4 regions of the Candidatus Endoriftia persephonae genome follow, and region 4 is predicted to be linked to each of the others. Evidence: predicted binding sites of a transcription regulator. Region 4 holds the regulator's gene; each other region holds the start of a gene.
What was found. The regulator sigma-54, encoded in region 4, starts transcription at its own class of promoters, with help from an activator protein. The targets are predictions, from matches to a motif close to TGGCANGNTNCNTGCTT.
Positions count from the first base shown of each region.

Region 1: L0Y14_RS04755 (PEP-CTERM sorting domain-containing protein) is a predicted target of sigma-54. The motif match lies at 1,343-1,359, and genes of this name have one in related genera.
Region 2: flgB (flagellar basal body rod protein FlgB) is a predicted target of sigma-54. The motif match lies at 5,814-5,830, and genes of this name have one in related genera.
Region 3: L0Y14_RS11220 (flagellar hook-length control protein FliK) is a predicted target of sigma-54. The motif match lies at 4,077-4,093, and genes of this name have one in related genera.

Region 1 covers NZ_CP090569.1:1,043,620-1,050,976, reverse strand. Annotated here, with positions in the region: gene alaC (alanine transaminase) at 1-736, opposite strand, end outside; gene L0Y14_RS04755 (PEP-CTERM sorting domain-containing protein) at 1,441-2,184, shown strand; gene L0Y14_RS04750 (PEP-CTERM sorting domain-containing protein) at 2,407-3,177, shown strand; gene L0Y14_RS04745 (FIST signal transduction protein) at 4,159-5,298, shown strand; gene L0Y14_RS04740 (putative bifunctional diguanylate cyclase/phosphodiesterase) at 5,295-7,166, shown strand; gene L0Y14_RS04735 (Mth938-like domain-containing protein) at 7,237-7,357, shown strand, end outside.
Region 2 covers NZ_CP090569.1:493,904-501,260, reverse strand. Annotated here, with positions in the region: gene L0Y14_RS02405 (flagellar basal body P-ring protein FlgI) at 1-645, opposite strand, end outside; gene flgH (flagellar basal body L-ring protein FlgH) at 659-1,369, opposite strand; gene flgG (flagellar basal-body rod protein FlgG) at 1,385-2,170, opposite strand; gene flgF (flagellar basal-body rod protein FlgF) at 2,247-2,987, opposite strand; partial or broken gene flgE (flagellar hook protein FlgE) at 3,001-4,263, opposite strand; gene L0Y14_RS02380 (flagellar hook assembly protein FlgD) at 4,292-4,963, opposite strand; gene flgC (flagellar basal body rod protein FlgC) at 4,974-5,387, opposite strand; gene flgB (flagellar basal body rod protein FlgB) at 5,390-5,779, opposite strand; gene flgA (flagellar basal body P-ring formation chaperone FlgA) at 6,099-6,830, shown strand; gene flgM (flagellar biosynthesis anti-sigma factor FlgM) at 6,967-7,272, shown strand; gene flgN (flagellar protein FlgN) at 7,287-7,357, shown strand, end outside.
Region 3 covers NZ_CP090569.1:2,491,942-2,499,298, forward strand. Annotated here, with positions in the region: gene galU (UTP--glucose-1-phosphate uridylyltransferase GalU) at 1-526, opposite strand, end outside; gene pyrF (orotidine-5'-phosphate decarboxylase) at 628-1,350, opposite strand; gene lapB (lipopolysaccharide assembly protein LapB) at 1,388-2,551, opposite strand; gene L0Y14_RS11215 (LapA family protein) at 2,729-3,016, opposite strand; gene L0Y14_RS11220 (flagellar hook-length control protein FliK) at 3,107-4,036, opposite strand; gene dapB (4-hydroxy-tetrahydrodipicolinate reductase) at 4,156-4,959, opposite strand; gene dnaJ (molecular chaperone DnaJ) at 5,105-6,253, opposite strand; gene dnaK (molecular chaperone DnaK) at 6,506-7,357, opposite strand, start outside.
Region 4 covers NZ_CP090569.1:3,415,786-3,423,142, reverse strand. Annotated here, with positions in the region: gene hprK (HPr(Ser) kinase/phosphatase) at 1-469, opposite strand, end outside; gene ptsN (PTS IIA-like nitrogen regulatory protein PtsN) at 466-936, opposite strand; gene hpf (ribosome hibernation promoting factor) at 954-1,283, opposite strand; gene L0Y14_RS15520 (RNA polymerase factor sigma-54) at 1,348-2,823, opposite strand; gene lptB (LPS export ABC transporter ATP-binding protein) at 2,988-3,713, opposite strand; gene lptA (lipopolysaccharide transport periplasmic protein LptA) at 3,710-4,195, opposite strand; gene lptC (LPS export ABC transporter periplasmic protein LptC) at 4,200-4,763, opposite strand; gene kdsC (3-deoxy-manno-octulosonate-8-phosphatase KdsC) at 4,770-5,291, opposite strand; gene L0Y14_RS15495 (KpsF/GutQ family sugar-phosphate isomerase) at 5,494-6,492, opposite strand; gene L0Y14_RS15490 (calcium/sodium antiporter) at 6,541-7,357, opposite strand, start outside.

The DNA.
Region 1 (7,357 bases), 1.2 Mb from region 4:
GCCAACCCGGCATATTGTAGCTCTTCGACAGAGAGTAGGACTCGACCGCGATATCCTCAGCACCAGGGATCTGTAGGATCGAGGGGGCCTTGTAGCCGTCGAAGACGATGTCGGCGTAGGCCAGATCGTGTATCACCCAGATATTGTGCTGCTTGGCGATCGCCACCACCTTCTCGAAGAAGTCGAGCTCGACACAGTGGGTCGTGGGATTACCGGGGAAGTTGAGCACCAGCATCTTCGGCCGCGGCCAGGAGTCCTCGATCGCCTTCTGCAGCTCCTCGAAGAAGTCCACATCGGAGCGCATCGGCACATGGCGCACATCGGCACCGGCGATGATGAAGCCGTAGGGGTGGATCGGGTAAGCCGGGTTGGGCACCAGCACCGAGTCGCCCGGGCCCACGCAGGCCAGCGCCAGATGGGCCAGCCCCTCTTTGGAACCGATGGTGGCGATCACCTGGGTCTCGGGGTCGAGATCCACGTCGTAGCGGTTCTTGTACCAGCGGCTCATCGCCCGGCGCAGTCGCGGGATGCCCTTCGACATGGAGTAGCGGTGGGTGTCGTTGCGGTTCGCCACCTCGGTCAGCTTGTCGACGATATGCTGTGGCGTCGGCTGATCCGGGTTGCCCATGCCAAAGTCGATGATGTCTTCGCCCCGCGCCCGCGCCGCTGCCTTGAGTTCGTTGACAATAGCGAACACATAGGGCGGCAAGCGCTTGATTCTTGGGAACTCTTCCATCTCGGACGTGGACACGGGGACCTCTGCTCTCTTAATAGGTGACAAGGGCGGGTAAATTAACTGAGCAGCAGGGAAAGATCAATTTTGCTGGGGCATTAGCAGAGCAGCATGGGGCCGGGGCCAATATAGAGGCGAGGCGCGCCCAGCGAACGGGATGTCGATTTTTCTACACCACCTCTGCAACACATGAGAAGCGCGATGCCCTGATATATAAGGTGGGATGGCCCAAGTTTTCAGAACAAGCAAAGCTGAGGGGCACGCAGTCAACACTACCGTCGGGATTCTTTACACCTTTCAGCGGGAACAGCCAAAGTAAGCTAACTTATTGATAGGACATGCATTCCTGTCAACACACAGACAATTCCTGGCGTTTTCTGTTGAATTTATAGCCAATATCGGAGCGATACCAGCAATAGATGCGTCGAAATTCTTTACACATCAGCCAATTCGCCAATATCCAGCCAACACACCATCTGAAAACGACATAAGTAGTGTCGCATCACGGTTTGATTATTTTGCCCGTATTCCTTTCACGCAAAGACCAGAAGTGTGATCCAGCTCCTATTAATCAGACAGCATATATGTCGCATAAATTTCTTCTGCTTTTGGCATGGTACCTGCGCTATCAGACTCGTAGTCATCTGAACAAGCCAAGACTACAAAACATGCCACAAGCTTTTGACACAAATTTTTAGGGGACGGAAATGAAAAAACTGTTGAGCTGCTCAGGAATTTACTTAAGCCTCTCGCTCTTGCTTCACTCAACATCATCCTTCGCTGTTTATCAGTTTCTTGACATGAATACCCTTCCTACCGAAGAAGGCTGGTCTGTCTGGGCAGCTGAGGGTGGTTCGGCTGAAATTATAACTGTTGCTGATGGAACGTATAACGACAGTGACGTTCTAGAAATCAAAGGCAATAGCTATTATGAGTTTTTCGCTCCAAACGATTGGAAGAATAATGTCAATCAAAATCATTATAAGTGGTGGTGGGTTGAAACTCGCATGCGTGTACTAGCAAATGAACAGGGCTCTGGAGACCCGTTCATCTGGATCAATGAAGCTGACCAACTTTCGATATTTAGTTTCTTTGAGGATGGAGTCAAGTTTACCTATCCAGAAACCACTGACCTTATCTCTTTTGACACCTCAGACTGGCTCACCTATTACTTGATGGGCTCTATATTTGACAACAAGGTTTATCTTCAGGTTGAAAAGGAAGGGACATTACTTATTGACGACTGGTTTATATATGAACCTTCATGGCCTGGCTCAGGAACACCAGGTTTAATTTTCGGGAATGGAGGTGGAAACAGTTACCAACGCACGCAATGGGACTACTTCACTTACTCGATTCCAGAGCCAAGCAGCATCTTCCTTATGGGCACCGGATTAATTGGTATTGTATCTTTAAAGCGACATCGCAAAAACACTCACAAATACCAGTAGACCAATAGAGCCAAGCTCGCTGATCAAGAATAGGGGACAAACCACAGCGTCCAGACTTCTAGCGAAGCCGTGGGCTGCCCCCATTCATTTACTGAAGACAATATATAGTATTGGATAATCATTAAAACAAAACCAACCATAATTGCCGTCTGATTACATTACAGAAAATCGAGCCCCTCTCAGATCAGACCAGCCAATCAACACAAAGAGGACCAAATACAGATGAAAAACACAAAACGCACCATAATTAGCGGCTGCATCTGCACTGCCCTCATGTTTACTGCCGGTGCAGCTCAGGCGATACAAGTAACCTTGAACATGAATACACATCCAACAGATGAAGGGTGGATTGTGTCTGAAGACACGACAAATCAGGGCCTTTCATTTGTAAACAACGGGATTTTAACTATCTCCACCCCTACCCTAGGCTTTTATTCATTTCGAGACCCAGGCAATTGGTTTGCCAATGTAGATCACTCCGCTGGATGGACTGTCAAAACCAGAATGCGACTAGTTGCATCAGAAGAGCCTCAATGGAATGTAGACCCCGCTGGCATCTGGATAGATGACAAAACCAATCATGAAATATTTGGTGTTTATGCTGACGAAGTAGGCTTTACACGCACCTACCAGAATAACCAAGTTACAAAGCTCATGTTTAGTATCGACACATCTGAATTCCATACTTATGAAATAATCGGCCAAGGTGACATAATTAAGCTATTTATTGACGACCTACTTGCATTAACGCGCCCCATAATTGGCAATACTGGGCTTCCGCCAGGCCAGCTTGTTTTTGGCAATAACACTGGCAGCGCGAACGTGACCCAGTGGGATTATTTCTCATACACGGCAGGAGTGCCGGAACCTGCAAGTCTAGCCCTTCTGATCACTGGCCTACTCAGCCTGGTCGGCGTACGCAAACAAATAAAGACTCAATCAAAAAAACCCATAGAAAACAATAGGGGACAGACCAGAATGGCACTGACTTAAGCCCAATCGATTGATTAGCTAGGCATAATTAGGGGACAGACCACAGTTTCTTTAATTATATGAAATTGTGGCCTGATTATAAAAGGACGGCACAGCCTGTCACTCAACCCATCCATTCCTATCCAAGTTAAAGAGAAAGGCCATGAAAAAAAGACACTGATTATTTCGCTACTCGTTCTTTCTTTTGCCTCCAACGCTCAAGCCTTTGATTGCACTGGCACCTGGGATCTGATTGCTAATGGTTTCAATTTAGAAATTCACATCGTTGGAGCTGGCGGAAATAATTTCAGTGGTACGATAATAGGCAACGAGCCAACGACGCGCGTCTACAATGGATCCTGTAATGATAGTGATCATAAGATCACTTTCTTGCGTCAATCCAATCCTATTGGCAATATGGGAGCAATACTACGAAGGGTATTTCTGGAGAAAAAATAATAAAACAGGTGCTGCAGGCAGCTTTTCCCAGAATACAGGACGCAAGCGCAGCTTTTACATGCTGAAGAAATAAATGTGAACAAGAAATCAATGGAGCCAGACTCAAATGGCACTAAGTTAAGGGTATTTAGCATGACCCATCAATAGCTGGCCCCCTTTGCAACGTTACTTATCCAGATACAAGCTTCGTGCAAAAGAAGTTTAACTTAGTGCCATTTAGATCAGGCTCGATTGATGGCCAGAATAGAGGCAAACCACGCTTTTAAAATGAAAACATGGTCTGTCCTTTTTGCCCTACCACCAACTCTTCCCTCCCCTATTTTTCACTGTGGTTGTTACCTCGCCGGACCACTTGCCACACCACCCCAGACCGACCAGCGCAAGTTCGTCATCGCATCTTGACCCCTTCGTCCTTCCGTAATACCTTCATTCCATTAGCGAATCACCAAGCGACGCCGCCTTTGTGAGACAGGCACTCAGGGCAGATGCTCGCATTCCCGCCGCGCAGACAGGGATATTGAGGCCCATACAGAAGAATTTCCCATGCAACTCTCCACCTATCAGTATTCACCTGACCGTGGATGGGATAAGCCGTTAGATCCCGCTCTGGACTCCGACCAGACATGGCTGATCCTATTCGGCACATCAGACATCGATGCCTTGGCATCGGGCATGGATAATCTTCGCACAGCCTTTCCGCAGGCGATCTGGATCGGCTGCTCAACGGCGGGCGAGATCCTCGGCCCCACGCTCAGCGATCACACCCTCTCCGTGGCTGTGCTCAGATTCACCCATACCAAACTGCGCTGTGCGGTGCGTGAAATCGACGATACCCATGCCTCCTTCAAGGCGGGTACACATCTAACGCAATCATTGTCAGCACCGGACCTCAAGGGAGTGTTCGTGCTCTCCGACGGCCTGAAGGTCAACGGCTCGGAACTCGTCAAGGGACTCTCTGAGAACCTGCCGGAAAAGGTCATCGTCACGGGCGGGCTGGCCGGTGATGGCGATCGCTTCCAGAAGACCTGGGTAGTGGTGGACAAGCACCCCCGCTCCCACCATATCGTCGCGGTCGGACTGTATGGCGAACATATTGGCATCGCCCACGGCTCACGCGGTGGATGGGATGTGCTAGGCGTAGAGCGCGAGGTCACCCGCGCCGAAGGCAATGTGCTCTATTCTCTGGACGGCCAACCGGCGCTGACACTCTACAAACGCTTTCTGGGCGAACGCGCGGCGGGCCTGCCAGCCACTGGACTGCTATTTCCCCTGGCGATCCGTAACGATCTGGAAGAGGATGGCTGGACGGTGCGCACCATCCTCTCCGTCGACGAGACCAAAAACGCCATCACCTTCGCCGGCGACATCCCCCAAGGCAGCTACGTGCGCCTAATGCGAGCGAATTTTGAGCGATTGATCGACGGTGCAGCCGACGCGGCCGACAGCGTCACGCTACAGGATTATCCTGGCGGCCCTCTACTCAGTGTGGCAATCAGCTGTGTCGGGCGCAGGCTGGTGCTAGGCCAGCGCACCGAGGAGGAGATCGAGGCCTCGCTAGACGGCCTGCCACAAGGCACCGAGCAGATCGGCTTCTACTCCTATGGAGAGATATCACCCTTGGCGAGCGGGCGCTGCGACCTGCATAATCAGACCATGACCCTGAGCCTGTTTTGGGAAAAGTGAACGAAGAGCTCCACCGGCTGCTCACACGACAGCTGCGCAAACTCAGCCTGAGCCCCGACCAGCCACCTGAACCCGCATCCTGGCAGGAATTATTATCCCGAATCGACCAGGCCTATCACGACGCCGACCAGGATCGCTACACTTTGGAGCGTTCGCTCACCCTCTCCTCGGAGGAGATGCAGGCCCTCTACCAACGCCAGAAATCCTCCTACGAGACGCGCCTGCACGCGATTGTTGGCGCGCTTCACGATCTGCTCTTTCTCAACGATGAGGATGGCCTCTATCTGGAGGTGCTCACCGCGCGCAATGATCTGCTCTACCGACCTGCGGAGGAGATTAAAGGTAAGACGATCCATGACATCTTCCCGCCCGAAATGGCGGAGCAGTTCCTCTCCACGATCCACAAGGCCCTGCAGAGCCAGACCCTGCAGGTCATCGAGTACAACCTCAACATTCCATCCGGTTCCGACTGGTTCGAGGCCCGCATAATGCCCACGGAACTGATGGTTAACGGCAAACAAACCGTGATCTGCCTGGTGCGAGATATCAGCGAACTCAGGCGCTCGCGCGAAGCACTGAAGCACATGGCCACCCACGATCCGCTCACCGGCCAGGCGAACCGCAAACTATTCGAGGAGAGACTCGACCAGGCCCTCAGCCGCGCAACCCGCACCGGCCATGCCGGCACTGTCATGTTCCTCGACCTTGATCGTTTTAAGATCATCAACGATTCACTTGGCCATGCAGTAGGCGATGAGCTGCTCAAACAGGTAACCGGACGACTGAAAGAGGTGTGCCGGACGGAGGACACCATCGCGCGCCTCGGCGGTGACGAGTTCGCCCTGCTGATCGAGGATATCGACTCCAAGGCCGACGCAGAACATATCGCCGACAAGATCCTGCAGCGCTTCTCCGCACCCTTCTTTGTACAGGGGCACGATCTGGACATTACCGCCAGCATCGGCATTACCCTGTTTCCTTTGCACGGTAACGACGGGAGTGAGTTGATCAGGCAGGCGGACGCCACTATGTATTCGGCCAAGAACGCTGGACGCAACTGCTACCGCCTGTTCAACCATGCGATCTCCCAACGTGATCAGGCAGCATTCGGTCTGGAACGACAGCTGCGACGAGCAATAGTCAACGAGGAGCTGTTTCTTGAATACCAGCCTCAATTCAGACTCTCGGATGGGCAGCTGACCGGCCTCGAGGCCCTAGTGCGCTGGCGCTCTCCTGGGCGCGGCCTGATACCGCCCGGTGAATTCATCCCCATCGCCGAAACCAGCGGCCTGATCGACGAGATCGGCCTATGGGTGTTCCACAGCGCCTGTGAGCAGGCCGCCGCATGGGATAAGGAGGAGCTGGAGTATTGCAGGCTTGCCATCAACATCTCACGACGCCAGTTGATGCACAATCACCTGGGGCACTCCCTCGCCGAGGTCCTGGCAGCCACCGGCGCCCGCGCCAGCCGACTTGAGTGCGAAATTACCGAGAGCGCCGTCATCGAAGAGGCCAGTGTCGCCAGCCACAACCTGCTGGCCATGTCGCAACTGGGCCTGCAGCTAGCCATCGACGACTTCGGCACCGGTCACGCCTCACTTGCAAACCTCAAGCGCTTCCCGCTGAACCGACTCAAGATCGACCGTACCTTCGTCAATGACGTGGGACGCGATCCCGACGACGAGGCGATCATCCGCGCCACGGTCTATCTGGCGCACGGACTGGGCCTGGAGGTCATCGCAGAGGGTGTGGAAAACGAGATCCAGAAAGGTTTTCTTCGTGAGACAGGCTGTGACGAGATACAGGGCTATTTATGCGGCCGGCCGATGCCGGTGGAGCAGGCCACCGCACTGTTGCGCAAAGATTGAAGCAGCCCGCAAATAGATGGCCCTGTCGGAGCCGCTTCAGCCACTCCGAAAAATCGGGTATGGTCGCCCCATGAAATTCACTCAGGATATAAGCAGCGGCCAGAACGTGATACGCGCCTATTCAAAAGGGCATATCTCGATCAACGGGATCGCATTTGAAGAGAGCCTGATTATAACGCCGGCGACGATTA
Region 2 (7,357 bases), 680 kb from region 4:
CAGGTTGACCGACTCAGCCAACCGCATCGCGGTTGTGAAGTCGCCATCGTGCAGGTTGAGGGTGACATAGCGCCCAGTGTTGAAGTTGTTCGGCACTTCACGCTCCACCGTGGCGCCATTCGGGATACGCCCGGCACTAGGGATGTTGACGGTGATCCTGGAGCCGTCCTGGCCCTCGGCACTGAGCCCGCCCACCACCAGGTTGCCCTGGGCCATGGCGTAGTTGTTACCGTCGGCGCCCTTCAACGGAGTCATCAACAGGGTGCCGCCACGCAGACTCTTGGCATTGCCCAGAGAGGAGACGGTGACATTGATACGCTGCCCCACCTTGCTAAAGGGTGGCAGCTCACCATGCACGATCACCGCCGCGACATTCTTCGGCTTGATCTTGGTGCCAGCGGGTATCTGCACGCCGAACTGGTGCAACATATTGCGCAGGCTGTTCAGGGTATAGGGAGAGTCGGTGTCCTTATCGCCGGTACCGTTGAGCCCCACCACCAGGCCATAGCCGATCAACTGGTTGCCACGCACCCCCTGGATCGAGGCCAGATCCTTGATGCGTTCTGCCGCTACCGGGGCCGCAACCACCACCAGGCTCATCAGAAGCAGGAGTGCGGTCAGATTATTGAGTCGCTGTCGGGTCATGGCACTGCTCCACTCAGAAGGGGAAGATTGGGCTGATAAAGAACTTCGCCAACCAGCCCATAGCGTTGCTGTCGGCAAGCTGGCCATCACCCACATAGATGATGGTGGGATCAGCGATGCGTGACGACTCCACCTGGTTCTCCGGGCTGATGTCCTGGGAACGCACGATGCCGGAGAGACGGATGTACTCGTTGCCCTGGTTGATGCCGATACGCTTCTCGCCACGGATCATCAGGTTGCGGTTGGGCAGCACCTCGATCACGCTGACCGTGATGTTGCCGGTGATGGCGTTGCTCTGGGAGGCAGAACCTTCACCCTTGAAGTCGTTCGCCGCAGAGGTAGAGAAGGCAAGGGTATTATTGTCGTTACTGGCCAGCGGGATCAGCCCCGGGGTGTTGAACTGGGGAGTGGAACCGAAGATGGTCGGGTTGGCGATGGTGTTGCTGTTGGACTTCTTGGTCCCGCTCTTCGCCGACTTGTTGGCGGAGGTGCTCTCGGAGAGGATCACGGTGAGCAAATCCCCAACCCGGCGTGCGCGCATATCCTCAAACCAACTCACTTCGTGCCCGCCCTGATAGATTGAGCCGTTGCCGGAAGGCGCCGGCGGCGGCGTCACCGGGCGCACCGGCGCGTAGTTGATGTCGCGCACCGGGCCGCTAGTCTGGCAGGCAGCCAGCAGCAGCGTGAGGCTAATCAGGCTCAGTCTGGCGATTGCAGGCCTCATTTCACACCTCCCTCATCAGAGCTGGTTGTTGATGTAGGAGAGCATCTCATCGGTAGTGGAGATCGCCTTGGAGTTCATCTCGTAGGCGCGCTGGGTCTCGATCATGTTGACCAGTTCCTCCACCACGTTGACGTTGGAGCTCTCCAGCGCCCCCTGCATCAGGGTGCCGGTGCTGTCACTGCCGGGGATCGCGGTGTTCACCCCACCACTGGCGGCACTCTCACGAAACAGGTTATCGCCGATCGGTTCCAGCCCCTGGGGATTGGCGAAGTAGGCCAGCTCGATCTGGCCGATCTGGGTCGGGTCGGTGTTGCCCGCCTGCAGCACCGAGACGATGCCATCGCTACCGATGGTGACGCTGGTGGCGTCATTGGGTACGGTCATCGCCGGCTGCAGCTGATAGCCGTTGGGGGTCACCACCACGCCGTCTGCGCTGAGGCTGTAAGTGCCGTCACGAGAGTAGACGATGCTGCCGTCGGGATGCAGGACCTGGAAATAGCCCTTGCCCTGGATCGCCACATCGAGACTATTGCCAGTCTGCACAATGTTGCCCTGGCTATGCTGCTTCTGGGTCGCCACCACCTTCACACCGGTGCCCACCATCAGGCCAGAGGGAAGCTCTGTGCTCTCACTCGACGGGGCTCCCACCTGCCGCAGGTTCTGATAGATCAGGTCGTTGAACACCGCCCGGTCACGCTTGTAGCCGGTAGTGTTGACGTTCGCCAGATTGTGGGCGATCACCGACATGTTGGTCTGCTGTGCATCAAGACCGGTTTTTGCTATCCGGAGTGCCGGGTACATGATCTTCTCCTGTCCGCCCCTTGGGGCATTCGATCGTTTGTCTCTGCCTAAAGAAGTTGCAATTTACCTGCCAAGATTACGCCTGACGCAGCAGAGTGGCCGAGGCGGCGTCGAGCTCCTGGGCATTTTTCATCATCTTCACCTGCATCTCGAAGCGTCGCGACAGTTCAATCATGTTGACCAACGCGTCGGCGATATTGACATTGCTGCTCTCCAACGCGCCTGAGACCAGCTCCATAGCGGCATCTGCCTCGGCCTCAGCGCCATCTTTCATACGCATCAGGCCATCCTCGCCCTTCATCATCTCCTGCATCGGTGGGTTGACCAGTTTGATGCGGTCAACCACTGCCAGCGCTTCTGGGGTGGCCCCCAGCGGCAAGATGGTGATGGTGCCGTCACTGCCGATCTCGATCTGCTCGTGGGGCGGCAAGGAAATCGGCCCGCCATTGCCGATCACCGGCAAACCTTCGCCGTTGCTGAGCATGCCATTGGCGTCCACCTTCAGGTCACCGCGACGTGTGTAGGCCTCTGTGCCATCGGGTGCCTGCACCGCAATGAAGCCGGCTCCCTTCACTGCCAGATCCAGATCGTTGCCGGTGCTCTGTAGGCTGCCCTTGATGAAGCTGATGTCGGGGCGTTCGTCCATCGCGTAGACTCGCGTCGGATAGCCGCTGCCAAACACCGGCATGCTGCGGAACTGGTTGAGGTCCTGCATAAAACCTGGCGTGTTGACGTTGGCCAGATTGTGGTTGTTGTTCGCCTGGGCGAGCAGGGTCTCTTTGGCCCCGCTCATCGCGACATAAAGCATGCGGTCCATAATTCAGCTCCTATCAGCGCAGGTTGATGATCGACTGGGTGACCGCGTCAGCGGTGGTGATCACCTGGGCATTGGCCTGGAAGTTACGCTGCGCGGTGATCAGATTGACCAGCTGCTCAGCGAGATCCACGTTAGAGTTCTCCAGCGCCCCGGACTGCATCAGGCCAAAGCTGGAGGTACCCGCCTCACCGAGCTGCACATCGCCAGAGGCAAACGACTCGACCCAGCGGGTGTCACCGACCTGGCGCAGCCCCTGGTTATTGTTGAAACGCGCCATCGCCACCTTGCCCAGCCCCACCGAGCGGCCGTTGGTGAAGCGGGCGAACACCACTCCCTCGCTGTCCACGTCGACACCGCTGAGGCGCCCGGAGGTGAAACCGTCCTGGGTCAGATCGTTGACCGCAAAACTGGAGCCGAACTGGGTGGTGTTGACGTAGTTGAAATTGAGCCCGCTAATCGGCGCCGCACCACCACTGGGAGTAAAGGTATCCAGCGGCACCAGCCCGCCGCTGGTCACATCACCCGCCCCTGTACTCAGGGCGCCGTTGCTACTGAAGCGGATATCGGCCGCTGCATTGCCTCCCACCGTGACATTGTTACCATCCACATAAGTGAAGGCGTTCCACTGATTATCTGCCACCTTGCGGTAGAAGATATTCATGCTGTGAGCACTGCCCAGGGAGTCGTAGATGGTGGTGGCGGTGGAATGGTTTTAGCTGAGTGGGTTTGGTGGATAACTGGCGGCATTGAAGGCTACCGTCGGCACGTCCTCCGCGGCCCCCAGGTTGAGCGATGCAGTCACCTGTGAGGTGGCGCCCGGCGCGCCGGAGACCACCGGCAGATTGAGGTCCACTGTTGTGCCGGTGTTGAAGCTGGTGCCGTCGGCATCCACCGGCGGGAATATCTGCAAGCGTGAGCCAGTATGGTCCACCACATAGCCGTTGCGATCCACATTGAAGGCACCCGCACGGGTATAGCTGCGATCACCGTTGGGCTGTTCCATGGTAAAAAAGCCCTCACCATTGATGCCCAGATCAAGATTGTTGGCGGTGAACTCGATACTGCCCTGGCGGAACTGCTGCGCCACCTTGGTGGTGCGTACTCCCTGTCCCGACGTGGCATTGCTGGCGTCGGAGATAGAGGAGGCAAAGATGTCGGCAAACTCGGCACGCGACTCCTTGAAGCCGGTGGTGCTCGAGTTGGCGATATTGTTGCCGGTCACTTCCAGGTCGGTGGTGGCTGCGGCCAGTCCGCTGAGTGCAATACGAAATGCCATCTTATTTCTCCTGATTCATTTAATCGGTTCAGTAGATCTCTTTCACATCGTTCATCGAAACCTGTCCAAGGCCGACCAGATTGAGGCGCACCCCACCACTACCGCCCAGACTGACGCTCTCCACCTCAGCCGCCACATGCACTGCCGGGGCCATCTCTGCACCATCGACGGTGGCCTGGGCTGTGACTTGATAGAGGCCGGAGCCGGCAAAATCGCCCTGGTCATCGTAGCCATCCCAACTAAAAGCCAGCGCACCACCCTCATGGCTACCCAGCTCCAGCTCCCGCACCAGCGCACCGTTTGAGTTGGTGATGCGCAGGGTGACATTGCTGGCATTAGAGGGAAGCTCGATGGAGCCTTTCAGGGTGTCACCACTGCCAAACCAGCCGGCACTGCTCGGCACCAGCACCTGGCGCCCCAACAAATTGGCGGCCTGTAGCGCCTGATCGGAGGTGATGCTGGAGCTAAGGCCAGTAAATGACTTGTTTAGATCGTCGATGCCGGAGACTGCGGCGAACTGGGAGATCTGCGTCGCCAGCTCAGTATTCTCCATCGGCTTGAAGGGATCCTGATGGGTCAGCTCGGTGACCATCAGGTTCATGAAATCCTCCATCTCCAGCCCCTGATCGACCGGCTCCTGCGGGGTGGCACTAAATCCCAGGCTGCTAAAAAGTTCTTCGTTGCTCTGTATAGTTTCCATCAGCTTCTCCTTACTGGCCCATACGCAGGGTTGCCATCAGCAGCTGCTTGGCGGCACTGGCCACCTCCACATTGCCCTGGTAGGAACGGGAGGCAGAGATCATGTTGGCCATTTCCTCCACCGGATTGACGTTGGGGCGGAAGATGTAGCCCGCTTCATCCGCCATCTGGTGATCCGGCGCATACTCCCGGATCAGCGGCGCCTGGCTCTCGATCACCCCCACCATGCTGACGCCAACGGCAGGCGCATCCGGGTTGAACTGATCAACCATGGCGCGGAACACCGGCTGACGGGCACGGTAAGTCTCGTCGATGCTGCTGCTCACCGCATCGACATTGGCCATGTTGCTGGCCACTAGGTTAAGACGCAGGCTCTGGGCACTCATGCCACTGGCCGCGGTATCGAAGATCTTAAACATCGACATGGCTATTCACCTTTTATGGCCTGGCGCAGGCTGCTGATCTTGCCGTTGAGAAAACGCAGGCTGGCCTGGTACTCCAGCGAGTTGGAGGCGAAGGTGCTCTGCTCCCGCTCGGTCTCCACCGTATTGCCGTCGAGGGAGGGCTGCGATGGGATGCGATAGAGCATCTGTGTCGGCGGCACGACACCCTGCTCGTCCTGGATGTGGCTGGGATGTGTAGTCCGCAGGCGCACCGGCTCGCCCTGCGCCTGCTGCAGCACCTTATGGAAGTCGAAATCCCGTGCCTTATAGCCAGGGGTATCGGCGTTCGCCAGGTTGCTGGCGATTAGCTCACTGCGTCGCGCGCGCAGCAGCAGGGCCTGGGGATGGATGCCGAAGGCGTCGTCAAGATTCATGGTGCGCTCCCAAGAGATAGAACTCACCTCTCTTCAGCAGAATACATGCCACACACCGCAATGCAGCGCCGCAACCTAGCAACCACAAGGTTTGCAGCGGGATACGAGATGCTCAGCCGCGACAGATCCAGGCAGATTTGCGGCAAACATCCACCGCCAGGCGGCAAGGGTTGCCGCCCCTGAGCGGGGGCCGATCGATTGAACGAACATTCAGCGTAAGAGATCTGCCCCAAAATCAGGGGCGCCCACGCCAACAGGCAAACGGCACACAATTTGCACCTCTTAATGGCAGCCGAAATAGAAATCAGGGCAAATTCCCATGCAGATCACAGCCAACCGATACGTGCCCCGCAGCAGCCTCTGCTCCGGGTTAATCTTATTCACCCTTCTTCTAATCAGCACGAACGCCCCGGCTGGGGGGTCCAGCCAGCCCCACGCCACCATCATCCAGGCGGCAGAGGCCTATCTGAAGATGCAAACCGCCGACCGCCCGGAACGGATCACCCTCAAGCTGCTGCCCCTCGACCACCGCCTCAAACTCAACCGTTGCGAGACCCCTTTGCAGAGCTTCTCCCCGCCCGGCGCACGCAGCCAGGGCCGAACCACGGTCGGCATCAAATGTGAAAGCCCGAAACCCTGGACCCTCTATGTCTCAGCCGAGATCGGCGTGATCGGCAAGGTGGTGGTGGCAAAACGGGATCTGGCTCGGGGCGCCGCCATCGGCCCAAACGATGTAAAGCTGGTTGAACAGGAGACAAGCCATTTGCTGCGCGGTCATTTCGACAGCATCGCCGAGGTGACTGGCAGAACCCTAAAGCGCACGCTGCGTCGCGACAGACCGGTCACGCCCAGCCTGCTGGTCGTCAACAAAACCATTCGCCGCGGACAACAGGTCACCATCATCGCAGGCAACAGCGACATCAGCGTGCAGATGAAGGGCAAGGCGCTGTCCAATGGCAATCCAGGCGATCTGATCAAGGTGCAGAACCTCAGCTCCAAGCGGAAGCTGCAGGCCCGGGTGATATCCGCCAGTCTAGTGCGGGCAGATTGAAAGCAGGATATACAGACACCAGGATTTTACTGGAGGGTGTTAGTAAGCAACCTCCTCAATGCCTTTTCTGAGTGCTAAAGTATCCTGAGATTTAGCCGAACACAGCATTAGGATTAATGTATTCAGAGGAAAATCGATGGCAATTGAGATCAGCAGTCTTTCCAGCAGCGCGCTGCAGGGCACCATTGACAGCGCATCCGCCAATCGTGCAAATCAACCATCAGAAACCACCCGGGCCACCCCTGGCCGCCAGGCCGACAGCGTCAGCCTGACCAGTTCCGCCTCGCAGCTTCAACAGCTTGAGCAGAAGATCTCCAAGATGCCGGTCGTCGATGCCCAGCGCGTGGAGAGCACCCAGCGCTCCCTGGCCACCGGTAGCTACAAGGTAAACCCGGATGACTCAGCCGAAAATCTGTTGGAGATGGAACGTGCCCTGGCCTGATCCAAGGCCTCCTCATGGATAATCACCCCAAACTCCGGGAAAGATTCTCCCGCATCCTGCAGCGGGAGAGTGAAGCGACCGAGCA
Region 3 (7,357 bases), 920 kb from region 4:
TACCGTACTTGTTGGTCTCCTCCGGCGGAACCTCTTCCACCAGGATCACACTGCACTGGTACTTTTCGTAGACCTCCGCCATCTGCGCCAATGCCCCCTTACCACCATCACCTTTGATCAGGTCATCCGCCAGGGTCACCGCAAAGGGTTCGTCGCCCACCACCGGCTTGGCGCAGAGCACAGCATGGCCCAGGCCGAGGGCCTCAGCCTGTCGCAGATAGATACATGAGACATTCGAAGGCAACACATTCTGCACGATCTTCAACAGTTTGTGTTTGCCAGCAGCTTCCAGCTCGCTCTCCAGCTCGTAGTTTTTATCAAAGTGATCGGGGATCGCGCGTTTCTGACGCCCAATGATGAAGACCAGGTTGTCCACGCCGGCCTCTTCTGCCTCTTCCGCTGCATACTGGATCAGCGGTTTGTCCACAATAGGCAACATCTCTTTGGGGTTGGCTTTGGTGGCGGGTATGAAACGGGTTCCCATCCCGGCTGCAGGAAAGACGGCTTTACGTATCTTTTTACTCATCCTCAGTCCTTGGTGTTTGGTGCTTTTCTTAGATAGTTCGGATGACGCTCCGAAACCCGCCTGAGAGTATGATCGCCCCACAGGGGTGTCAATCAATCCAACTATTTGTCAGCCAATAATGTCGATTCGGTTACATCCGCATTGATCTGACGCAGCACCGCCAGCGGATCCGCCGCGGCGGTAATCGGTCGTCCGACCACCAGATAGCTGGAACCGGCAGCGATCGCCTCCCCCGGCGTCATCACCCGTCGCTGATCATCGGCAGCCGCATCCTTTGGTCTTACTCCTGGCGTCACCAGCAGGAAGTCGCCGCCCACTGCAGCGCGGATTGCTCCGGCCTCTCGCGGCGAGCAGACCACGCCATCCAGCCCAGCGCTTTTTGTCAGGTGGGCCAGACGGAACACATTTTCCGCCGGGGTGCCGTGGAAACCGACCTCGGCGATATCCTCCCTCGAAAGACTGGTCAGGATAGTCACCGCCACCAACTTCGGCCGCTGGGCATGGCGTTCCAGACGCTCCCTGGCCGTCTCCATCATGCGACGTCCGCCCGACGCATGCAGATTGATCATCCAGACACCCAGATCTGCTGCCGCATCACAGGCCGCAGCTACGGTATTCGGAATATCGTGGAACTTGAGGTCGAGAAAGACCGCAAACCCGCGCACCGAAAGGCTCTCGACAAAGCCGGGGCCCAGACGGGTGAACATCTCCTTGCCGACCTTAAGATGGCACAGAGAGGGCTCCAGCTGATCCACCAGCTGCAACGCCTTCTGCTCCTCAGGAAAATCCAGGGCGACAATCACCCGCGAACCTGTCTCACTCATCACTGCTCCTCCCGCAAACCACATGCTTCAGGGCCGCTCAAGCGACCCCGCCGTTTTGGGCTGGCTTGATGCTACCCCAGCTCATGCAACTCGGACACTGCCAGTGGAGCTTCTTAGCGCTGAATCCACACTGCTCACACTGGTAGGCTGCCTGCCTCTCCAGCATCTGCTCTACTGCCTGCTTCAGGGTTGCCAGGGTTTCACCCACCGCCCCCGTCTGCCGCAGATTCAGGGTGACTAGCTTATCCAGCCCCTTGAGGTCGGGATGGGCCGCCAGATGCTTAAGGACAAACGCCTCGGCCGCCTGCTCCCCCTCTCTGTTCTGGATCAGATCGGTTAGCATCAGCATCAGCTCGCTGCCGGCATGGCGGCTGTAGAGCCCCTGCAGATAGTCGAGCAGCGACTCACCCTGCGGCAAGCGCTGGTAGCACTTCTGCAACATCGGCAGCACCTCCGGCAGATAGGCCGGCTCCTGCCCCTCGACTCGCTTGCAGCTCTTGATCACTGCCTTACAGTCGCCGGCGTGCATCGCAATATCAGCCCGGATCAGCGTCACCCGCACGTTGCTTCTGTCTCGGGCGGCGGCCTTTTTCAGCTGCGCCAGCGCAACCCCCGGGTCGCTTTCGGCCAATGCCTGCAACGCCAGCTCACAATGAAAGTGGGAAATGCGGCTGGAGAGCCCCCGTTCGCCCGCCACCTTGAGTCGCTCGGCAGTCTCCAGGCAACGCTGCCAATCCTTCTCCTGCTGAAAGATCTCCAACAGATTGGATAGCGCCTGGCGCTTGTAGAAACGACTCTCGGCCAGCTCGCTGAAGAGGTTCTCCGCGCGATCGAAGAGCCCGGCCCGCATATAGTCCTGACCCAGCTCCAGCAACGCCTGGGCGCGCTGCTGCCCATGCAGGCTGGGACGAGCAATCAGATTCTGATGAATGCGTATCGCCCGCTCAACCTCACCGCGACGGCGAAACAGATTACCCAGGGCGAGGTGGGTCTCCACCGTCTCGCTATCCACCTCGACCATCTTCACCAGCAGGTCGATCGCCTTATCCGGCTGTTCGTTGAGCAGAAAGTTGAGGCCTTTGAGATACTGCGGCGACCATTCGCGAGCCGCTGTGCGCTCCTGCTTCGATACGCTTCGGCGCGCCGCCCACCAGCCTGACGCAGCAGCGACCGGAAGGAGTAACAACAACAACTCCAGCATGAGGGATTTTCCTTTAAGGAGCCTCTGAATGAATCATGAACGGCAGCCTTGCGGTCAAAATTCCCCGCTGCTGCGCTGGAAATCTAGGCAATAGACCAGCTATTAGCTGCGATTTCCGCCTTGCATCAGAAAACTTGGCCTCACAATTCTGCTCGCCCAGATTCATTCAGAGGCTCCTTAGCGATCCTGCAAAGGTAGCGAGCGGAGGTTTTTCACCTCCGCAATAGCCTCACGTTCACGCCGCCTGAGCTGAGCGTTCTCACGCTTGACGCCCAAGATCACGCCCATCCCGGAGAGGATACCCAGCAGCATACCGATACCCAAGGCGCCGACCATCACCAGCGAGAGCGGGAACTCACGGGCGCCAAAATAGAAGTTAAGCAACACCGGGTCGGCGTTCAGTGCAGCAAACGCTGCCGCCAAGATCATCAGCAGAAGGAACAGCAACAGTTTAATAATGCGCACCTGGGGCCCCCAATGTTTCCCGGACTGAGTGGGCTATTCTCTCGTAATTGTCTGCCGGTTGGAAATAGGCGTTGCGCTAATCTGGATCATTTAGACATGTTCATCCACCAATCCCCGCGATACAGGTTGAACCTGCTGCAGCGGCATGGCGTTTGCCGCCTGCCGATCATCGCCCCCCTGATCCGCCTCGGCACCCCCTCCCTTCTCCTGCTGATGATCGAAGGTGCGTGGATCGCGCTGCCCCACGTCCACATCCGCCAGATTAATATTGGCCTCACCCAGCATCTCCCGCAGCCGTGGTAGCGCCGCCTCGATCGCATCCCGGGTGGCGGCATGTTGCGCAACAAAGCTAACGCTGGCCTGATCGTTGTGCAGCGACACGCGAATCTCCAGTGGCCCCAGGTGGGGGGGACTGAGGCGCACCTCCGCCTGCTGGATGTTACGCCCGATCATCCATTGCAGACGATCCCCCAGCGACTGATTCCACTCTGGCTGTCCGACTGGCATATCGAGTCGCAGACCCATCGCTGGTAGTGAACGCGTCGCAGACGCATTTGACTGGACGCCCGCCAGCCCCCCACTCAGCAGCGAATCGACCAGCCGCGATTCGCCAACAGCAGCGGCCGACTCATCCTGACCAGCCAGGGCAGACGTCATCTGCAATCGCCCTGCACCATCCAGCAGGCGATCAAACTGCACCTGCTGCTGCGCCGCCATATCGGTCGCTCCCGGCATCAACAGCTGCTCCATTCTGGGCAGTCCCCCTGCCACTGGCGGCAAGGCCTTGCCGCCAGTGGCAGGCAGATGCGGCAAACCGGCGCCATCCGGGAGGGCAGCAGCAAGCTGCATCCCGGCGAACTCAAGAAACTTCATGAAATCGGATGCCTGTTCAGCATCAACCACCAGTTCGCTAGCCCCTTCCATCCCGGGCCCCTCCAGGGTGGCAGTTTCGCTGTGAATCTCGGCAGTGGCTGAGGCCGGGCCAGAGGATGCGGTAGGCAGCGTAGCGAGTGGGTTCATGATCTTGCCTCGAGTTAGGGTGCTGGGTTCACCTCCTGCAATGCAGGAAGTGGACCAAACCTGTCGAGGCTAAGCGGGAGAAGTGATCGCGCCAGAACGACTCTGCACAGCGCAGAGGGCTATTTCAGCTCGAGCACATCCTGCATATCGAACAGACCGACTTGCCGCACTGCAATCCAGCCCGCCGCCCTGACCGCCCCTTTGGCGAAGGTCATGCGGCTGGAGGCCTTGTGTACGATCTCGACCCGTTCACCCTCAGTGGCGAACCAGACCGAGTGCTCACCCACCACATCGCCGGCGCGGATGGTCTCGAAGCCGATGGTCTTGGCATCCCGTGCACCAGTGTGGCCTTCCCGGCCGTAGACCGCACACTCCTTGAGATCGCGCCCAAGCGCCTCAGCCACCACTTCGCCCATACGCAGCGCAGTGCCGGAGGGGGCGTCCACCTTGTGACGGTGGTGAGCCTCGATGATCTCGATATCGGCATCCTCTCCCATCACCCGGGCGGCGACCTTCAGCAAGTTGAGACAGAGGTTCACGCCAACGCTCATGTTGGGGGCGAAGACGATGCCGATCTCCTCTGCCGCCTTCTGCAGCCGCTGTTTTTCCGTATCGCTCAGCCCGGTGGTGCCGATCACCATCGCCTTGCGATTGGCCTGACAAAGCTCCAGATGGGCCATCGTGGCGGCGGGTGAGGTGAAGTCGATCAACACATCAAAATCGCCAAGTACCTCATCCAGTGACGCTGTGATACGGACATCCTGCCGGCCGATCCCCGCCAGCTCACCCACATCCATGTCGATAAAAGCGCTCTCCGGGTGTTCCGTGGTGGCACCCAGCACAAGCCCTTCCGCCTCGCTGACCGCCTGCACCAGCGCCCGGCCCATCCGACCTGCGGCACCCACAACAGCTATACGTTTCATCAATTCGCCTCTATCACTCTGCCAGCCTCGAGCACGAGACCCTACAGTTAAAATCACGATTCACCATAAGCGGCAGCACGCTCACGAAGATGGTGTTGATCACTCAAGTCTGTGCGTTTTTGTCTGCCTTGATGGAGCGGCAGCCTCAGAACTTCATGCCTTCAAAGAACTTCTTCACCCCATCGAGCCAGCTGCTCGACTGCGGGCTATGGCGGCTGCCGCCCTTCTTCATCGAGGTCTCGAGTTTACGCAGCAACTCCTTCTGCTCATCGGTGAGATGAACCGGCGTCTCCACCAGCACCCGACAGAGAAGATCGCCCACCGGACCGCCGCGCACCGGCTTCACGCCCTTGCCACGCATGCGGAACATCTTACCCGTCTGGGTGCCCGCCGGGATCTTCAGCAACACCTTACCGTCCAGAGTCGGCACCTCCAGCTCACCACCCAGCGCGGCGGTGACAAAGCTGATCGGCACCTCACAGAACAGGGTGTTGTCCTCACGACTGAAGATATTGTGCGGCTTCACCGTCACCTGCACATAAAGATCGCCGGACGGACCGCCGTTTTCCCCCGCCTCACCCTCGCCGGAGAGACGAATGCGATCGCCGGTATCGACACCGGCCGGCACCTTCACCGAGAGGGTCTTGTGCTGCTGCACCCGCCCTTGGCCATGGCAGCTGCCACAGGGGTCGCTGATGATGCTGCCCTTGCCGTGGCAACGCGGACAGGTCTGCTGCACTGAGAAGAAGCCTTGCTGCATGCGCACCTGCCCGTGGCCACCGCACGTATCGCAGGTCTTCGGGCTGCTGCCCTTCTTAGCACCGGAACCGCCGCAACTGTCGCACTGCACGAAGGTCGGCACACGAATCTTCACCGTGGTACCGGCAACTGCCTCCTCCAGGGTGAGCTTCAGGTTGTAGCGCAGGTCGGCGCCGCGCTGCACTCGCGGACCACCGCCCGCGCCGCCCCGGGCGCCGCCAAAGATGTCGCCAAAGACATCGCCGAAGATGTCACTGAAATTGGCGCTACCACCACCAAAACCGGGCCCACCGCCCATAGAGGGATCAACGCCCGCATGGCCAAACTGGTCGTAGGCGGCGCGCTTCTGCGCATCGGAGAGGATCTCGTAGGCCACCTTGGCCTCCTTGAACTTCTGCTCCGCGTCCGTCGCCTTGTCACCGGTATTGCGGTCGGGATGGTACTTCATGGCGAGCCGTCGGTAGGCCTTCTTGATCTCGGCCTCGCTGGCGTTCTTATTGACGCCCAGTACTTCATAGTAGTCGCGTTTTGACATGTGCTGTCAGCCTGGCTGTGACTAAATTTCTTTCGGCGCAGAGAGCGCAAAGGCGCGCAGAGATCGCAGAGATCGCAGAGAATTAATTCATTCCATTGTGTCGGGTGCCTTCCCACGATATGAAAACACTCACATCACAATGAAATTCTTTGCGTACTCTGTGCTCCTCCGCGATCTCCGCGTCCTTAAAACATCAAAACCGTGCACCGGCCCCAAGGCCGATGCACGGTCCAAACTCAAGGCGTTGCCGCCTTATTTCTTGTCGTCCTTAACCTCTTCGAACTCGGCATCGACCACATCATCGCCACCGGCCTGGCTACCGGCATCGGCACCTGCGTCAGCCGCGCCCGCACCAGCAGCAGCACCTGCCGCCGCACCGGCCTCACCACTCTGCTGGGCGTAGAGCCGTTCCATCATCTTGCCGGAGGCGTCGGTCAGGGCCTTGGTCTTGGCCTCGATGGCGGCCTTATCGTCGCCCTTGATCACCGCTTCCAGATCTTTGATGGCGGCCTCGATGGTCTCCTTCTCGTTGCCTTCCATCTTCTCGTCGCCGAGGTCATCCATCGCCTTCTTCACCGCGTGGATCATATTGTCAGCCTGGTTGCGGCTCCCTGCCAGTTCCTGGAACTGTTTGTCCTCCTCGGCGTGGGCCTCGGCATCCTTCACCATGCGTTCGACCTCATCATCGCTGAGACCGGAAGAGGCCTTGATCACGATCGACTGCTCCTTGCCGGTGGCCTTGTCCTTGGCGGACACATTCAGGATGCCGTTCGCATCGATGTCGAAGCTGACCTCGATCTGCGGCATGCCGCGCGGTGCTGGCGGGATATCGGTCAGATCGAAACGACCCAAGGACTTGTTGGCCGCCGCCTGCTCACGCTCGCCCTGCAGCACATGCACGGTGACTGCAGTCTGGTTATCGTCTGCGGTGGAGAAGGTCTGGCTGGCGCTGGTCGGGATGGTAGTGTTCTTCTCGATCAGCTTGGTCATCACGCCGCCCAGGGTCTCGATACCCAGTGACAGCGGGGTGACGTCGAGCAGCAGCACGTCCTTGACGTCGCCGCCCAGCACACCGCCCTGGATGGCAGCACCGATGGCAACCGC
Region 4 (7,357 bases):
GCAGCACCCCTTTACCCAGCACCTCGATGAACACGCCATGGATGTTTTTGGGCTCGGCATGGGAGGGCTGGGCCTGCTGGAAAGACGGCTGGAGATGCGCCAGTAGGCGCTGGATAACCTGGGCGTCGGGTTCGCTTGTATAGATGATTGGGGTGTTGCTGTCGGCGGCGAGGGTGCGGCAGGCGTCGGTGGGGACTAAGCCGTCGGTAAAGATCAGGGCAGCCGGGCGGCTGGCAAACAGCAGTTCAAGGTAGTGGCGGTAGCCCTTGCTGCCGAGGGACTCGAGCAGATGACGCTCAGGCGGGCCGATCACCTGGATCGGCTGTGGGCGGGCCAGGTTGAGCGGCCCCACCAGGGGGGCGTCGCCCTCTGCCTGGATGGCCCGTTCCTCACCATCGCTGTACCAGGTGAGATTGAGTTCCGCACTCAGCTGGGCGAACAGTTCGCGGATGGTGGTGGCGGGTGTCATTGCTGGCTGGGTTCGGGGCTTGGCTGCTGGATCAGCTCGATCACCTCGTCTGGGCTGCGGCACTGGCGCAGACGATCGCAGAATGTCTTATCTCCGAACAGGCTGGCGAGCTTCGACAGTAGCTGTAGATGCTCCTCGGTGGCTTCCTCGGGTACCAGCATGGCGAAGGCGAGGTCGACCGGCTGGTTGTCGATGGCGTCGAAGTCGACCCCCTGGGTGGTCTGGATGAAGGCACCGACCGCTCGCTTGATCTGTGCCATGCGGGCGTGGGGGAGGGCGATGCCCCGCCCCAGCCCCGTGCTGCCAAGGCGCTCCCGTTGTAGCAGGGCATCGAACACCATGTCCTGGCTAAGCCCGGAATCGGTGGCGGCGAATAGCCCGCCAAGCATCTCCAGGCTGCGTTTTTTACTGCTGATTTCGACGCCGCACAGGATACGCTGTGGGTCGATGAACCCTTCGGGAAACATCTTGGCCTTGTCCCTGTTCAGGGCTGCTCTGCGTCAGCGTACTTGTTGATGTTATTGCCACGATGGCTTTGCAGCTTCTCTTTATGCTTGATGACCTGTCGGTCGAGCTTGTCGATCAGTGCGTCGATGGCCGCGTACATGTCCTCTTGGACCGAGTCGGCAAACACGTTGCCGCCGTTGAGGTGGAGGGTGGCTTCCGCTTTCTGCCTGAGTTTCTCTACGCTGAGGATCACATGCACATTGGTGACGTTGTCGAAATGGCGCTCCAAGCGCTCAAACTTGCTGTCAACATAGTTACGCATCGAATCGGTGATATCGATATGGTGACCGGTCAGGTTGATTTGCATAATTAACTCCTGTTTCGGGAGGGATGCGCCGGAGATGCGGAGCATCCTCTTATTTGTCTGGTTGTCACACCAGACGCTTTCGCTCATTCGATGGGGGTATGCCCATCGATTCGCGGTATTTGGCCACAGTGCGGCGGGCGACATTGATACCCTGCTCGCTGAGTATCGTGGCAATCTTGTTGTCGCTGAGCGGCTTGTTGGGTGTTTCGGCGGCAACCAGTTTCTTAATGATGGCACGTATTGCGGTAGCCGAGCACTCGCCGCCGACACTGGTACTGACATGGCTGGAGAAGAAATATTTGAACTCCAGGGTGCCGCGGGGCGTGTGCATATATTTCTGGGTGGTAACCCGGGAGATGGTCGATTCGTGCATCTCCAGGGCTTCGGCGATGTCGCGCAGCACCAGCGGTTTCATCGCCTCCTCGCCATGTTCAAAAAAGGCCTGCTGGTATTCGACGATCTTGCTGGCGACCCGCAGGATGGTTTCGTTGCGGCTCAGCAGGCTCTTCAGGAACCAGCGCGCCTCCTGCAGGTGGTTCTTCAGGAAGGTATTGTCGTCGCTCTGATCGGCGCGGCGGATCAGTTTGGCGTATTCGGCGTTGACCCGCAGGCGTGGCATGGTCTCCGGGTTGAGCTCCACATGCCAGCTGTTGTTGCGCTTGGTGACAAACACCTCTGGGATGACATACTCCGGCTCGGTATCGGCAATCAGGGTGCCGGGGCGCGGGTGGAGTGAGCGGATCAGCTGGTTGATCGCCGACAATTCATGGTCATCGATCTTCATCTTGCGCTTGATCTGCGCCTGGTCCTGGGCCGCCAGCAGCTTAAAATGTGTGCTACACAGCTGGATCGCCTGCTCCAGATAGGCAGTCTCCGGGGGCAGCTGATCGAGCTGGATCAGCAAGCACTCCTGCGGGCCGCGGGCGGCGATACCGGGGGGGTCGAAGGCCTGAACGCGGTGCAGCACTGCCTCCACATCCTCTAGGGTCACCTCCTCCAGATCGACCGTGGAGTGGATCTCCTCGATGCTGGCCTGCAGATAGCCGTCGGGGCTGATGCTGTCGATGATGGTCAGCGCGATCGCCTGGTCCGAGGGGCAGAGGCGGGTCAGGTTGAGTTGCCACAGCAGGTGGTCCTGCAGTGAATCAGATTTGCTGCGCTGGCTGAGGAAGTCGGTATCGCTGCCCTCGCCGCCGGCGGGAGCTGGTGGCGAGTAGCTGTCGTAGACATCGCTCCACTCGGTGTCGACCGGGAGATCCTCGGGCATCTCGGGGCTGTCGGTCTTGACCTCCCGTTCGTTGTTGATGTCGTTGCCATCCGCCGGAGTTTGCTGCGCGCTTTCGCTGCTGGGATTCTCCTTGCGCTCTGTGGCGGTTTGCTCAAACTCCTCTTCGGCTTCCAGCATCGGGTTGGTGTCGAGGGCCTCCTGTATCTCCTGATTGAGATCGAGCGCGGAGAGCTGTAGCAGACGGATCGCCTGCTGCAGCTGAGGCGTCATGGTGAGGTGTTGGCCGAGTCGAAGCTGAAGTGTCTGCTTCATCTATCCATGGTCAAGTTGGTTCTCGTACGCAATTTATGTGCCTTTTCGGTTTCATTTTAGTCAAAAGCAATCGTAGGTGGAACCTCGGCTTGATCGAGAGTTGCCGTGGGTCATGTATTTGTAAACCGGCCCGGCAAAGGAGGTGCGGTCGGCCCTGCGCCATGCTACATGGTGAAGTTTTCGCCGAGATAGACGGCGCGCACCTCGGGGTGCTCAAGGATCGCCTCCGGGGTGCCCTCTTCGAGCACCTTGCCGTTGTTGATGATGTAGGCGCGGTTGCAGATGTCGAGGGTTTCGCGCACATTGTGGTCGGTGATGAGCACCCCGATATCACGCTCCTTGAGGTGGTTGATCACCGCTTTTATGTCGATGACGGCGAGCGGGTCGATGCCGGCGAAGGGCTCGTCGAGCAGCACGAAGCGGGGTTTGATGGAGAGCGCGCGGGCGATCTCCAGGCGGCGACGCTCGCCGCCGGAGAGGCTCATCGCCTGGCTGTTGCGCAGGTGGGTGATGCCGAACTCCTGCAGCAGTTGGTCGCAGCGCTTGTTGCGTGCGCTACGCGACAGTTCCTTGCGGCTCTCGAGGATGGCAAGGATGTTCTCCTCTACCGAGAGACGGCGGAACACTGAGGGCTCCTGGGCGAGGTAACTGATGCCGAGGCGGGCGCGGGTGTGCATCGGCAGGTCGGTGAGATCCTTTCCGTTAATGCGAACACTCCCACCGTCGGCGGGCACCAGGCCGACGATCATGTAGAAGCTGGTGGTCTTGCCAGCACCGTTTGGCCCAAGCAGTCCAACCACCTCGCCACTGGCGACCTCCAGGGAGATATCATCGACCACGCGCCGGCCACGGTACTGTTTGGCCAGGTTTTCGGCGTAGAGGCGTGTCATTGGTCGTGCTTTTGTGATTCGATCACCACCCGGACCCGCTGTTTGCCCTGTGCGCTGGTGCCGGCCTTGACCAGGCTGCGGCTGCGCAGGTAGGTGATGCGGTCGCTGCTGAACTCATCCTTGCCCTGCTGCAGTACTGCTTCGTCAAACAGGTAGATCTCATCTTTCTTGATGAAGTAGGTGATCTTTAGGGCGTGGCCGCGGGCCTCTTCGTGGCTCTTGTCCATCTGCTGGCGGAAGCGCACCGGCTTGCCGACGGCGACGATTTTTTCGGTTTCACCCTGGCGGCGGTGGATCCACATCTTGTCGGCCTCCAGACGCATGCTGCCCTGGCTGACCACCACGTTGCCGATGTAGACGCTGACGCCGCTGGCCTCGTCGATTTCCACGCTGTCGGCCTCAAGATAGATCGGTTGCTCCCGGTCACCGCTCAGTGCCCTGGCCTGCAACGGTAGCAGGAGTAGCAGAAGCAGAAGTGACACGCTGTTAATCGATTTCATGATAGCCACGTACCTCGGAGAGTAGCTTGATCTTAACCGGTTCCAGAAGTTGCCCTTGTAGCCCGACACCACGCAGCCAGTCGCCCTGGCTGGTAATCTGTACCCGCTGTTTGGTGCTGACATAGCCGCTGTCGGGATGGGCCCACAGGTCGCTGGTAGTGATCTGGTAGGGGCGTTTGCCGTTGCCCGCAGCGCGATCGATCTGTACCTCGCCGGGCATGAAGATCTTGTTGTTATCGCCGTAGAGGGTGGCGCTGGTTGCGGTGACTCTCCACGGCGCTGCGCCGGCTGCGTATTGCCAGAATATGGGGTGCTCGAGTTCGGTAGTGTCATCATCGGCGAAGTGGCGCATCGCTGCGCTTTTCAGACGATGCTGTGGCAGGCCATCCTGGTCGTATCTGACAGAGACCAGATCGCTGGCGTAGTAGTCGGGGTAGTGGAGTTCGGCCTGTTCCGGGCGGCTCTCCTGTTCGCCGATGTTGCTTAGCCACCAGCCAAAACCGGCGAGTGCGACGATCAGTAGCAGGCTGGTGAGCAGTGGATATTTCACAAGACGTCAGAGATAGCTCTGCAGGACACGCTGTAGATGCCCCTGGGCATCCATCAGCAGTTCGCAGACATCCCGTGCCGCGCCGCGACCGCCGGCATGCGGGGTCAGCCAGTGGGCGTGTTGAGTGACAAACGGGTGGGCGTCGTTGACCGCGATTGCCAGCCCTACCAGGCGCATGATCGGCAGATCCACCACATCATCTCCGACATAGGCGATCTCGGCATCGCTGAGGCCGAGTTTATCACGCAGCTCCTGGTAGGCGGGGCGCTTGTCGAGCTGGCCCTGGTAGACATGTTTGATGCCCAGGCTTTGCATTCGCAGGCGCACCACCTCGGAGCTGCGTCCGGTGATGATGCCTATCTCGATGCCGCTCTGCTGCAGCATCTTGATGCCGTGGCCGTCGCGGGAGTTGAAGGCTTTATACTCCTGGCCGTCGTCACCGAGGAACAGGCTGCCATCGGTGAGCACTCCGTCTACATCGAAGATGACCAGTCTGATCCTGCGCGCCTTTTCCTGAATGTCTTGCACCTGTTTTCTCCTTCAGGGAGCCGCTGACTGAATCATGGGCGGCAGCCTTGTGGTCCAAGTTCCCCGCTGCTGCGTTGTACCCCAAGGGCGTTCCTTGCGGGGCAGAATCTTGGCAATAGACCAGCTATTATCTGCAATTTCTGCCTTGCAGCGGAAAATTTAGCCTCACAATCCTGCTCGCTCAGATTCATCCGGAGGCACCCTAAACGACGCCGGCTCGTAGCAGGTCGTGCATGTTGAATGCGCCGATCAGTCGCGCGGCAGCGTCGACCACAAAAAAACCGTTGATTTTCTTCTCATCCATGATCTGCAGTGCCTCTGCTGCCAGCATCTCGGCCGGCACGGTGGCACCGTGCGGGGTCATCACCTCCGACACCAGTGTATCGCGGATGTTCAGCGGTCTGTTCAGGGTGCGTCGCAGATCGCCGTCGGTGAAGATGCCAATCAGCCGTTGCTCGGCATCCACTACGGCGGTCATGCCAAGCCCCTTCTCTGACATCTCGATCAGCGCCTGCTGCAGGCTGGCGTTGGCGGCCACCTTCGGGATCGCCTGGTCGCGGTGCATGATATCGCCAACGTGCAACAGCAGGCGTCGCCCCAGGCTGCCGCCGGGGTGCGACAGGGCGAAATCCTCGGCGGTGAAGCCGCGTGTCTCAAGCAGCGCGACTGCGAGGGCGTCACCCATTACCAGCGCCACGGTGGTGCTGGCGGTAGGCGCCAGGCCGAGCGGGCAGGCCTCTTTGTCGACGCCGACATCGAGGTGTACGTTCGCCTCCCGTGCCAGGGTCGAGCTGGGGTTGCCGGTCATCGCGATTAGCGGTGCGCCGAGGCGTTTGATCAGTGGCAGGATGGTGAGCAGTTCGCCGGTCTCGCCGGAGTTAGAGAGGGCCAGCACTACGTCCTGTGGGGTGATCATGCCGAGGTCGCCGTGGCTCGCCTCGCCGGGGTGGACGAAGAAGGCGGGGCTGCCGGTGCTAGCAAGGGTGGCGGCGATCTTGCTGCCGATGTGCCCCGATTTGCCCATGCCAGTCACCACTACCCGGCCACGGCAGTCGAGGATGAAGGTGCAGGCGCGCTCGAAGGCGGTGTCGATGCGCCCGGCCAGTGCGGTCACTGCGTCGGCCTCGGTCTCGATCACTGCCAAGGCCAGCTGGCGCAGCTTTTCTGCATCCTCGCGGGGGAGCGGTCGATTGTCTCGCATACCTGATCCTGTTGGAAATCGTTCTGCTGTCTGCCGGTCGGGAAGGGTTTATCGCAGGCCATTAAATATGAAGAGTTGATAGCCGACAAATGCCGCCACCAACAGCAAGCCTTCGAAGCGGGTGAGTCGGCCGTTCTTGCCAAAGCTGTAGCCCAGGGCGAACAGCGCCACGGTCAGGCCGAGCATCATCGGCTGATCGCGGGTCAGGGCGGCCGGGTCAAACGGGCCGGGGGCGAGTAGGCCGGGCAGGCAGAGTACCGCCAGCAGGTTGTAGAGGTTGGAGCCGACCACGTTGCCGATGGCCAGGTCGTCTTCGCCCTTGAGGGCACTGGTGATGCTGGCTGCCAGTTCCGGCAGGCTGGTGCCCAGGGCGACGATGGTGAGGCCGATCACCAGGTCGCTGATACCGAAGGCGGTGGCGATGTTGACCGCCCCCCACACCAGCATGCGTGAACTGATTAGGAGTGCCATCAGCCCCAGCGCGAGCCACAGCAGCGCCATCTTAGTGGGCATGTCGTGAGGGATTTCGGCGTCGAACTCGCCCACCATCGGATCACTGGCGGAGCCGGTCCTGGCGGTGTGGATCATCCAGGCAAGCAGCAACACCAGTCCGCCCAGCAGGATCATGCCATCAAACTGGCTCAGCTCGCCGTCGAGCATCAGTAGGAACGACAGTAGGCTGACCGCCAGCAGCACCGGGTATTCGCGCCTGAGTACGCCGGAGTGGACGGTGAGCGGCACAATCAGTGCGGTGACGCCGAGGATCAGTCCGATGTTGGCGATATTGGAGCCGAGTGCGTTGCCGATGGCGAGGCCCGGGTTGCCATCCAGGGTGGAGACGGCGGAGACGATGATCTCCGGGGCG